Regions from separate parts of the Endozoicomonas gorgoniicola genome, predicted to be linked through region 3. Evidence: predicted binding sites of a transcription regulator. Region 3 holds the regulator's gene; each other region holds the start of a gene.
The links. Region 3 encodes FNR, which switches genes on or off when oxygen is low (the NO sensors DNR and NnrR bind a similar motif). Its sites were predicted from a motif close to TTGATNTANATCAA; they were not measured.
Positions count from the first base shown of each region.

Region 1 (3,282 bases), 5.4 Mb from region 3:
CTCATGCGCAGGTTATGCCAGTCCAGGTGATAACCATCCGCAATGATTCCAGCCCCCAGCTTGCTATCCGAGAATGCGGCTCCGACAACACCAGGCTCCCGACTTTGCAATTGGCTCATGGCATTAAACAGGTGCGTGACAAAACTGGCCCCTGCCTGTTCGGCTGCACGAACCTCATGGAACGTTGCATTGCTATGCCCAATGGAAACAACAATACCCGCCTGACTTAGCCGGGTGATATGCGCAGGCTCGCAGACTTCAGGAGCCAGAGTCAGCATGGCGATAACATCTGCGTTTTCGCAGAGATAATCCACCCTGTCCGATGAAAGCGGGCGTATATGATTTTCATCATGAATACCCTTTTTCAGCCTATTGATATAAGGCCCCTCAAGATGAAGCCCGGGAACTCGTTCCGGGTGCTTCTCCCTGTAAGACCTGACCACCTCGATGGCCTTGTTCATATCGCTGTCACTGCATGTGATCAACGTCGGCAGAAAGCTGGTGCAGCCAAACCGTAAATTCGTGGCATGCATAACATCCAGAGTCGTTTCTGAGATATCCGCATTAAAAAGAACACCACCGCAGCCGTTTAGTTGCAGATCAATAAAACCGGGAGCCAGCGTATACCCGTTAAGGTCTACCGTTTCGATATTCTCATCAGCAAACGACTCCGTGCTGACCTGCTCTATCAACCCCTCGTTGACCACAATACTCCTGATATTTGCCAACCCGGAGTCAGTAATATGGGCTGGCAGAGTAAAATGGGTCAGGGCGTATCGGGAAGACTTACCGGGTATGAACATGACGACTGACTTCCTTGATGTTTACCGCTTCAATATCCTGGAAATAACGAAGCGTTTTAACCTTCAGCTCCATGGTGGCAGCGTCGTCACAGACCATTATGGATTTCGGGTGAAGCTGCATGGCAGAGACTGTCCAGAGATGGTTAACAGAACCCTCAACGGCCGCCTCAACAGCACGACTCTTATCCGCGCCAGTGGCCAGAATGATCACCTCTCTGGCATCCAGCAAGGTAGCAACCCCCATGGTCAAAGCCAGCTTTGGCACCTGACTGATATCACCATCAAAGAAGCGGGCATTAGCACGACGGGTGTCTTCCGTCAGTGTTTTGATACGAGAGCGGGATGACAGTGATGAGCCCGGCTCATTGAATGCAATATGTCCATCCCGGCCTACACCACCAAGGAACAGTTCAATGCCACCATAGGACAGAATGGCTTCTTCATAAGACTGACACTCAAGTTCCAGATTCTCGGCGTTGCCGTTAAGAAAATGAACATTTTCAGCGGGCAGGTCAATATGGCTGAACAACTGTTCTTCCATAAACTGACGGTAGCTTTCCGGATGGCCGGCAGGCAGTCCAACGTACTCATCCATGTTGAAAGTGACAACATGTTTAAAGCTGACCTCACCCTTACTGTAAAGTCGAATAAGCTCCTTATAGGTTGCAACCGGAGTCCCACCCGTTGGCAAGCCCAGTACGAAAGGCCTCTCTCTGGTTGGGTTGAACTTATTGATACGGTTGACAATATATCTTGCTGTCCAGTGGGCCGTTTCTTCGGATGTCTGCAAAGGAATAAGGCGCATAAGCGTTTCTCTTGCCGTGAAGGTTGAGGGGGGGCTGGAATATACCGCTTTCCGCTTTCCGCTTTCCGAACTCCGTAGCCCGTAGCCCGTAGCCCGTAGCCCGTAGCTAAAAGCAGGGTATATTTCTGTTTGCTGCCACCCTTAGTTAAAAAAAGAGCCAGACAAAGGATGCAGCAAGAATAATTATTTTTCAATGAAAAATAATTTAAAAAACAAACCTTCACCTACCGCAAAGCAACCATATGAGACACAGGATTCGGGATTCGGGATACGGGCAGCGGACAGCGAAAAGCGAAAAGCGACCCCAAGTTGATATAAATCAAAACCCCCAAAAGAAAAAGGTAAGGATTAATTTACATTGTAAAATATATCCTTATGATCAACCTTAATCCTCACGCTGAAAAAAACCAACACAGAGACATCCACATGAATATCCTCAACTACATGCAGCGGTTAGGCAAGGCGCTCATGCTGCCCATTGCCACCCTGCCTGTTGCTGCCATGCTGCTACGCCTCGGACAGCCTGACCTGCTCAACATCGCCTTTATGGCAGAAGCCGGTAACGCTATTTTCAGCCACCTGCCACTTCTGTTTGCCATGGGTATCGCCTGTGGGCTTGCTAAAGACGACGCTGGCTCCGCCGTTCTGGCGGGTGCTGTTGGCTACTTTGTTCTGACGGCCGCTGCCAAAACTATCGATGAAAGTATCGACATGTCTTTCTTCGGCGGCATTATTGCCGGCATTATTGCCGGACACAGCTACAATAAATTCCACGCCACCGAAATGCCTTCCTACCTGGCATTCTTCGGAGGTAAACGACTGGTGCCGATCATGACAGGTCTGATCGCACTGGCTGTTTCCGTTCTTGCGGGTTACATCTGGCCTTCCATTCAGAGCGGAATTAACTCGTTTGCACTGGCCGTATCAGAATCCGGCCCTGTTGGTCAGTTCTTTTACGGTGTTCTTAACCGTGGCCTGATCCCTGTTGGCCTGCACCATGTTGTGAACTCTGTGTTCTGGTTTGGTCTGGGTGAATTCACCAACGCCGCCGGCGAAATTGTCAATGGCGACCTGCCCCGCTTCTTTGCTGGCGACCCGACTGCGGGCGTGTTCATGGCAGGTTTCTACCCGGTCATGATGTTTGGCTTGCCAGCCGCTGCATTTGCCATGTACCTGACCGCACATAAAGAAAACCGTGCAAAAGTCGGTGGCGTTCTGTTCTCTGTTGCCCTGACAGCGTTTCTGACCGGCGTCACCGAGCCACTCGAATTTATGTTCGTGTTCCTGGCTCCAGCCCTTTACGCGGTACACGCCGTACTGACCGGCCTGTCTCTGGTCGTCACTAACAGCCTGGGCGTACTGCACGGCTTTGGCTTCTCGGCGGGTGCGTTTGACTTGCTGCTGAACTGGGGACTGGCCACTAACCCTGTCACCCTGATCATGATCGGCCTGGCCTTTGCCGCTATCTACTTCTGCGCCTTCTACTTTGGCATCAAAGCTTTCAATCTGAAAACACCAGGTCGTGAGGATGAAGAAGTAGTAGTAGAAACCGTTGAAATGGAACAGTCCGGACGAGCTGAACGCTACATCGCCCTGCTGGGTGGACAGGAAAACCTGAAAGAAGTCGGTGCCTGCATTACCCGTCTGCGACTGACGCTGAAAGACTCCAACAAT
Region 1 covers NZ_JAPFCC010000001.1:5,919,766-5,923,047, reverse strand. The annotation lists gene nagA (N-acetylglucosamine-6-phosphate deacetylase) at 1-803, opposite strand, end outside; gene nagB (glucosamine-6-phosphate deaminase) at 787-1,608, opposite strand; gene nagE (N-acetylglucosamine-specific PTS transporter subunit IIBC) at 2,035-3,282, shown strand, end outside.
Region 1: the regulator FNR is predicted to act here: its motif matches at 1,918-1,931, upstream of nagE (N-acetylglucosamine-specific PTS transporter subunit IIBC).

Region 2 (3,282 bases), 3.3 Mb from region 3:
TTGTTTGACTTCCCAATCAATATCAATCTGCTCGATTACCCAGCCGGGAAATGCGAACATAGGACGTAGTGAGGGTGTTGTACACATGTCTGATCCTTCAGAAATTTTGATCTGTTCAAATCAATCTTTCCTGAAAGGCTATTTCTGTTGCAACCCCTCATTTTCCATCAGCCAACCTGTAAAAGCCCCTCCTTTTATTCTTTCGTTCTGTCTACTTTTCAGATTCGTTTTTCAATCCAATTCATTTTAGAAAAGGTGTTCACCATGTTTTGAACACAACTTTCAGGTCACTGACAAAGCCTTTGGGGTATTTGGAAAAATACTCGTAAAGGTAATCTATGGCTTCTTCCTGTGTGATATCGCCAGATTCCATACCCTTTTGAACTTTATCGACCTGCAACTGAAGAACAAATTTGTCCATTTTGTGCTGACCCTGTACCAACTCCGCCCATTCAGCCCTGCCTTTTGGTGGTATATCCTGTGTCATAAACGTGTTCCAGTGAATTAGGAGAATTGCATGGGTTCTATCGACAGTTCTCACCCTTTCCTATATAGACAAAAGTTTTAGACTGAGAAAATTGTCAGAAACCACCCGTCAGAAAGCGGAAAATCCTTCCAGTACTGCCACGGTATTATTACCCAGTACTTCCAGGGCATAGCCTCCTTCAAGAACAAACAGGGTTGGCTTTTTCAAAGCGGCCAGACAATGTCCCAGCTCCAAAAAATCCGGAGTAGTAATGTTGAAAAAAGAGATAGGGTCTCGTTCATAGGTATCAAGTCCCAGAGACACCACCAGATAGTCCGGCTCGAACTCGCCGATTCGCCCAAGAGCCACCTCCAGAGCCCTGCGGTATTCAGCCCAGCCTGTAACATGCAGCGGTAGAGGGAGGTTCAGATTGAAACCCAGCCCCGCCCCATCGCCAGTTTCATCCTCGTGACCAAGATAATGAGGATAGTCCTGCCGGGGATCAGCATGAAGAGAAGCAAAAAGCACATCATTGCGGGAATAGAAAATAGCCTGGGTGCCATGACCGTGGTGATAGTCAACATCCAGTATGGCCACCTTGTCAGCACCCTGGTCGAGAAAAGCCTGGGTAGCAATAGCGGCGTTGTTAAAAAAACAGTAACCAGCCATTAAATCCCCTGACGCGTGATGACCGGGTGGCCGGCAAAGGGCAAAGGCGACCGGCTCCCCGTCCAGTACCCTTTTCTGAGCGGTCAGAGCGCAATCTACCGATGCCCTGATGGCTGTCCAGGTCCCTTCAACAACGGGAGCCGTCAGATCCATGGAGTAATACCCCAGTGCGCCTTCAATCTGTTCCGGCACCACATGCCTGAGCCCACGGTGGGGAAAGCAATAAGGTGATGCCTGGGTGGATTCCGGATAAGTCTGGTGCCAGCGTTGCCAGGCGGTTTCCAGAAACTCGATATAATCCGGTCGATGCACTCTGGCTATAGGCCCGGTTGAAAAACTTTCCGGCCATTCGATTCGTCCCAGATTATTGTCCTGCAGGGCTTCCAGAACATAATCCAGTCGTTTTGGAGATTCCAGGTAAGGCACCAGGTCACCCCCAAGGAACTCTCTGGCCGGGTTGTGCAGCTTTTGCTGTTCACTGTAAATGGTCAGCATCGACGTTCTCCTGAACCATTGACATGTCGCTGACCTCTAAATAGTCAGCACATGGAAAAATGCATCAAGCAACGCAAATTATAAAAGGCTGGGAAGGTTTTATGTGAACAATAAATAGACTACCAACCACAATGGCTTTTTTTTTGCAAAGCTTTTCAGATGGCAGAAGTTGACCTGGATCAACTGTAAAGCTTTTTAGCGGCTAATACGTATTAATTACCATCTTACTCAGTAATTACACTATTTATCAGGATAGGAGGAGATAAAAAAATGATATTTGTAACTGATGATCATCGAACGATACACGTGCCAAAAGAAACCAGGCAGACACCGGGCGTAGTACCCGATGCCCTTGACCCGGTTCTTCTGGCAGCCATCCACCAGACCAACGCCTGCTCATCAAAAGTGAAGCCGGCCATTAAAAACTCTAAGACAAGGTAAACCGGCATCTGGCTGCTTTTTCAACAAAAGCAGCCTGCCGGTCAGGGATCAGAAAAGCAAAAAGTTATAATCAAGCCAGACGCGTAGATCCCTCTCTTCTTTTTGAATGGCCTTCCGTAACGCCCGGTCATTTTGGTAATGTCCATATTTCAGCTTGAATTTCAACCCTGCCAATACAGTCTCAGGAAACGCATAAATCAGATATATGTCATGTTCGCGTTCTGCAACTGATTTTTTTCGACCTTCGGGAATACCAACCTTCATGCCAGAGCCGTAGTGGAATGCGTAACCGACCTCCAGCCCTTTAAACACCGATTCTGAAAAACTATAGGCAACACCCGTCATCCATGCTGTTTCCCCGTCGTACAACATATCTTCCGCAAAACCGGAAGTGCCAATATCCCAGGCTCCGTGAGTATTTGCGCCAAGGTCATAATAATAAACGCCGGGCTGAGTATAACCAGAGACTGAAGACTTTACGCTGGAAGGTGCCCTGAAATGGCTGACGGCTGCACGAAAATACCATGCGCCAGCAATCAAATCCCCATGCACATTGATCACACTGGCCTTGTCATCAAATAACGGCGAACCGCCCCAGCCTTTACCCTGCCAGAGATCACCATCTTTCTGGCTTTGATAATAACTAACTCCCAGTTTGACCTTGCGATTCAGTCCCGCAGGGGTTGTGAATAAAATATCACCGTTGTGCGCCTGTAAAAAATCTTTCGCAAAAGCATTGCGGTACCTAAACCTCACCTCACGTTCATGGGCAAGCGGAAGTACATAGGTAATTTCAGCACCTATGATGTAATCAATTTTCTGTCCGGAAAAGTTGTTCAGGTCATGGAACCCAGCCTGATTCCTTAGTGATATTTGATTAACCAGGGTTCCCCCCACTTTCAGGTTTTCAATGGCACCATTGAGTTGAAAACCTGACCATGTACTGGGAACCGTTCTTGAGCTGGAGGCCGAGATTAACCCACTACGAAATTCCCGCCTCCCTACAACAAAGCTGGCTGACCGGTTTTTATACGTCGAGGGTGATTTTATTTCCAGGTATGCCTGCCCAAGCTTACTGAAACCTTTATTGTCATCATTTAACAACTGGTATGAACTGGTATTTCCTTTTGGCTGATAGAATTTGGTGACACCATAAAAGCTGGCACCCACACCTGCTATATCTGCCAGATAGCCCGAACGTAGATTAATCC
Region 2 covers NZ_JAPFCC010000001.1:3,776,640-3,779,921, forward strand. The annotation lists gene NX722_RS17225 (ISL3 family transposase) at 1-87, opposite strand, end outside; gene NX722_RS17230 (hypothetical protein) at 260-487, opposite strand; gene NX722_RS17235 (histone deacetylase family protein) at 596-1,630, opposite strand; gene NX722_RS17240 (hypothetical protein) at 1,901-2,071, shown strand; gene NX722_RS17245 (OprD family porin) at 2,120-3,282, opposite strand, start outside.
Region 2: the regulator FNR is predicted to act here: its motif matches at 1,800-1,813, upstream of NX722_RS17235 (histone deacetylase family protein).

Region 3 (3,282 bases):
CCGCAACAGACGCTCAGCGGATTCATGACTACCATTGATAAGGTGATCGCGATGCAACCCGATCGTCTGTCGCTGTTTAACTACGCTCACCTGCCACATCGCTTTATGCCACAGCGTCGAATAAATGAGAGAGACCTGCCACCTGCCGATGTCAAACTGCAGATTCTGCAGCAGGCGACCCGCAGGTTACTGGACAGTGGCTATGTTTACATCGGCATGGATCATTTTGCACTACCCGATGACGAGCTGGCAGTAGCACAGGAAGACGGCACGCTGCATCGCAACTTTCAGGGTTATACCACACACAGCCAGTGTGACCTGATAGGTATGGGCATCTCTTCTATCAGCAAGGTAGGCAACACCTATATCCAGAACTATACAAATATGGCTGAATACCAGTCTGCTATCGAGCAAAGTCAGTTGCCGATTAAGCGCGGTCTGAAAATGACCAGAGATGACCAGATTCGTCAGAGTGTCATCAACGAGCTGATCTGCCATTTCAGACTAAAACCAGAAACAATTGAGCAGCAATATTCTATTGATTTTCCCAGCTACTTTCTGTCTGAACTGATCAACTTAAAACCACTGGCACAGGATGGTCTGATCGTCATAACACCCGAAATTCTGGAAGTCACACCGGTAGGCAAACTGCTGATACGAAATATCTGCATGGTGTTTGACCGGTATTATCAGGAGCAAAAAAACACGAAGCTTTTTTCTAAAGTGATTTAATCTGGATATCCTTTTACATAGATCAGAGGTTAGTCGCTCTAACTCTGATCTGTGCAGTGCTCAATAAGCCGACAACAACAATGAAACTCCTGCTTCTTAAAGGGCGTCGTATAAAAAGTCGCAAACACCCTGCTCAAACCCAGAAAAAGGGCAAAGCATTCACTAATAAGACCAGCTATCAGCCGCAACATAATGCGACTTACCGAATTAAGTTCAAAAAACAATCAATATCAACATTCGTAAGTCAACACCGCACTTACACTTTCCAAATATTTTCCATACAATAGTCAGCGTTTTGCATTTAAGACCTTGAGGGCACTCAATGACGTCTAAGCCCAACGTCCGACAACCAAGCCATGTGGCATGCAGGGATTGCAGTCTCAGCTCTCTGTGCCTGCCGCTGGCGTTGAGCGTGAAAGACATTGACAATCTGGATCGAATCATAAAACGCGGCCGCCCGCTGAAAAAAGGGGAACACCTGTTTCTGGAAGGAGACCCGTTCGACAGCGTATACGCTGTGCGTTCCGGGGCTATCAAAACCTACACAGCAACTAACGAAGGTGAAGAACAGATTACTGCCTTCTACCTGCCAAGCGAAATCCTCGGCCTGAGCGGTATGGACACTGACATGTATCCGGTCTCCGCCCAGGCCATGGAAACCACCATGGTGTGTGAGATTCCGTTTGAGCAGCTGGAAATGCTGTCTGACGAATTCCCGGAGCTGGGTCGTCACCTGATGCGCCTGATGAGCAAAAAAATCAGGGAAGACCAGCAAATGATGATGCTGCTGTCCAAGAAGAATGCAGACGAGCGTATCGCTACATTCCTGATCAATCTTGCCAGCCGTTTCCGTCGTCGTGGTTTCTCATCCCAGTCTTTCAGACTGTCCATGTCCCGTAACGAGATGGGCAACTATCTGGGTCTGGCAGTAGAGACGGTTAGCCGTGTTTTCACTCGTTTCCAGAAAAACGGCCTGATTTCGGCTGTTGGCAAGGAAATTGAAATTCGTGACGCAGTTCAACTATGCTCTCTGGCTGGCGGAAAAGCCGCTGATATTGAACAGATCATTGCAATAAACTGATTTGATGTAACCTGTTCACACTGTCGTACAGTCCGATGGCACCGTACGGCAGTGGTTTTCTCCAAGCCATGATCAGCACTTTCACAGCATATGGTTGCCACTTCATGATCATCGACGATTTTTATCTCAAGTCCCAGATTCGTACTGTTCCCGACTGGCCCAAGCCAGGCATTCTGTTCCGGGATGTTTCCACCATTTTTGAAAACCCAAAAGCCTGGCGTGGCGTGATGGACAGTTTTATCCACCGTTACATGGAGCTGGATTTCAGCCATATTGGTGCAATGGATGCACGGGGCTTTCTGATCGGCTCCAACCTTTCCTATGTACTCAACAAGCCTCTGGTTCTGTTTCGCAAAAAAGGTAAACTGCCCGCCAAAACCATCTCGGTAGAATACGATCTGGAGTATGGAACAGCCAGCCTGGAGGTTCATGCCGACAGCCTGCAAAAAGGTGACCGGGTCTTACTGGTTGACGACCTGATTGCAACGGGTGGCACTCTGCTGGCTGCGGTTCAGCTCATTGAAAAACTGGGCGCAAGAACCATTGAGGCGGCAGCGATTATGGACCTGCCTGACCTTGGCGGCTCCCGTCGTCTGCAAAATGCAGGCGTTCCCACCTTTTCGTTGTGCGCCTTTGAAGGGGAATAAGCTCTGTTAGAGTGAGTCAGCAGCTCCTCTTTGTATGGCATCTCTTACAGATTATTTCCAAAATGGCAGATGCTTCAGTATTAAGCCAGTGATACGATAAAACGAGTATTAAACCTCACGAAGGATCAAGGTATGGGAATTTGTGCAAAGGAATTGCGCCATTACGTTGTCCGTCCCACCCTGAAGCATCTCAAAATGTGGAGCCCAACCGCCGAAAACCTGTTGCTGGGAACAGCGGCCAGAGAGTCAGAGCTGGGGTTTCATATCAAACAGGATCATCATCGGGCTCTGGGGATTTATCATATCTCTCCCCGAATGCACCGGAATATCTGGGACTTTTACCTGGCAAAAAGGTCAGAACTGTCGAGCCTGGTCAGAGGCCTGGCCAGCCAGAGAGAATTTCTGTGTCACCCTCACCATGAACTGGCCACCAACCTGTCCTATGCAACGGCGATTGCATGGCTGATCTATTGCCGGACTGAAAAAAGCATTCATTCCTTACCAGAAGACGATATCAAAGGACTGGGCAAACTGTGGCACAACTATTTCCACCGGCATAACCCGGGGTCAGTGCAAAGCTTTGTAGACAGTTATGAAAGGCTGATCACAGGGGAAACCAGCCAGGCCAGTAAAAATCAGGCGACAGCCGTCATTCGAAGTCTTTAATCAACTACGACTATCACGCGCTTCTGCACACTTGATGCAAAGATCGGCATAAGGCATAGCGCCCAATCGGGCGGAGGCGATCTCATCACCACAGACGACGCAATAACCATACTCATCATTATTCATTCGATCCAGAGCCAGATTGATCTTATTCAG
Region 3 covers NZ_JAPFCC010000001.1:518,159-521,440, reverse strand. The annotation lists gene hemN (oxygen-independent coproporphyrinogen III oxidase) at 1-732, shown strand, start outside; gene fnr (fumarate/nitrate reduction transcriptional regulator Fnr) at 1,055-1,813, shown strand; gene NX722_RS02385 (adenine phosphoribosyltransferase) at 1,918-2,460, shown strand; gene NX722_RS02380 (hypothetical protein) at 2,593-3,126, shown strand; gene NX722_RS02375 (TraR/DksA family transcriptional regulator) at 3,127-3,282, opposite strand, start outside.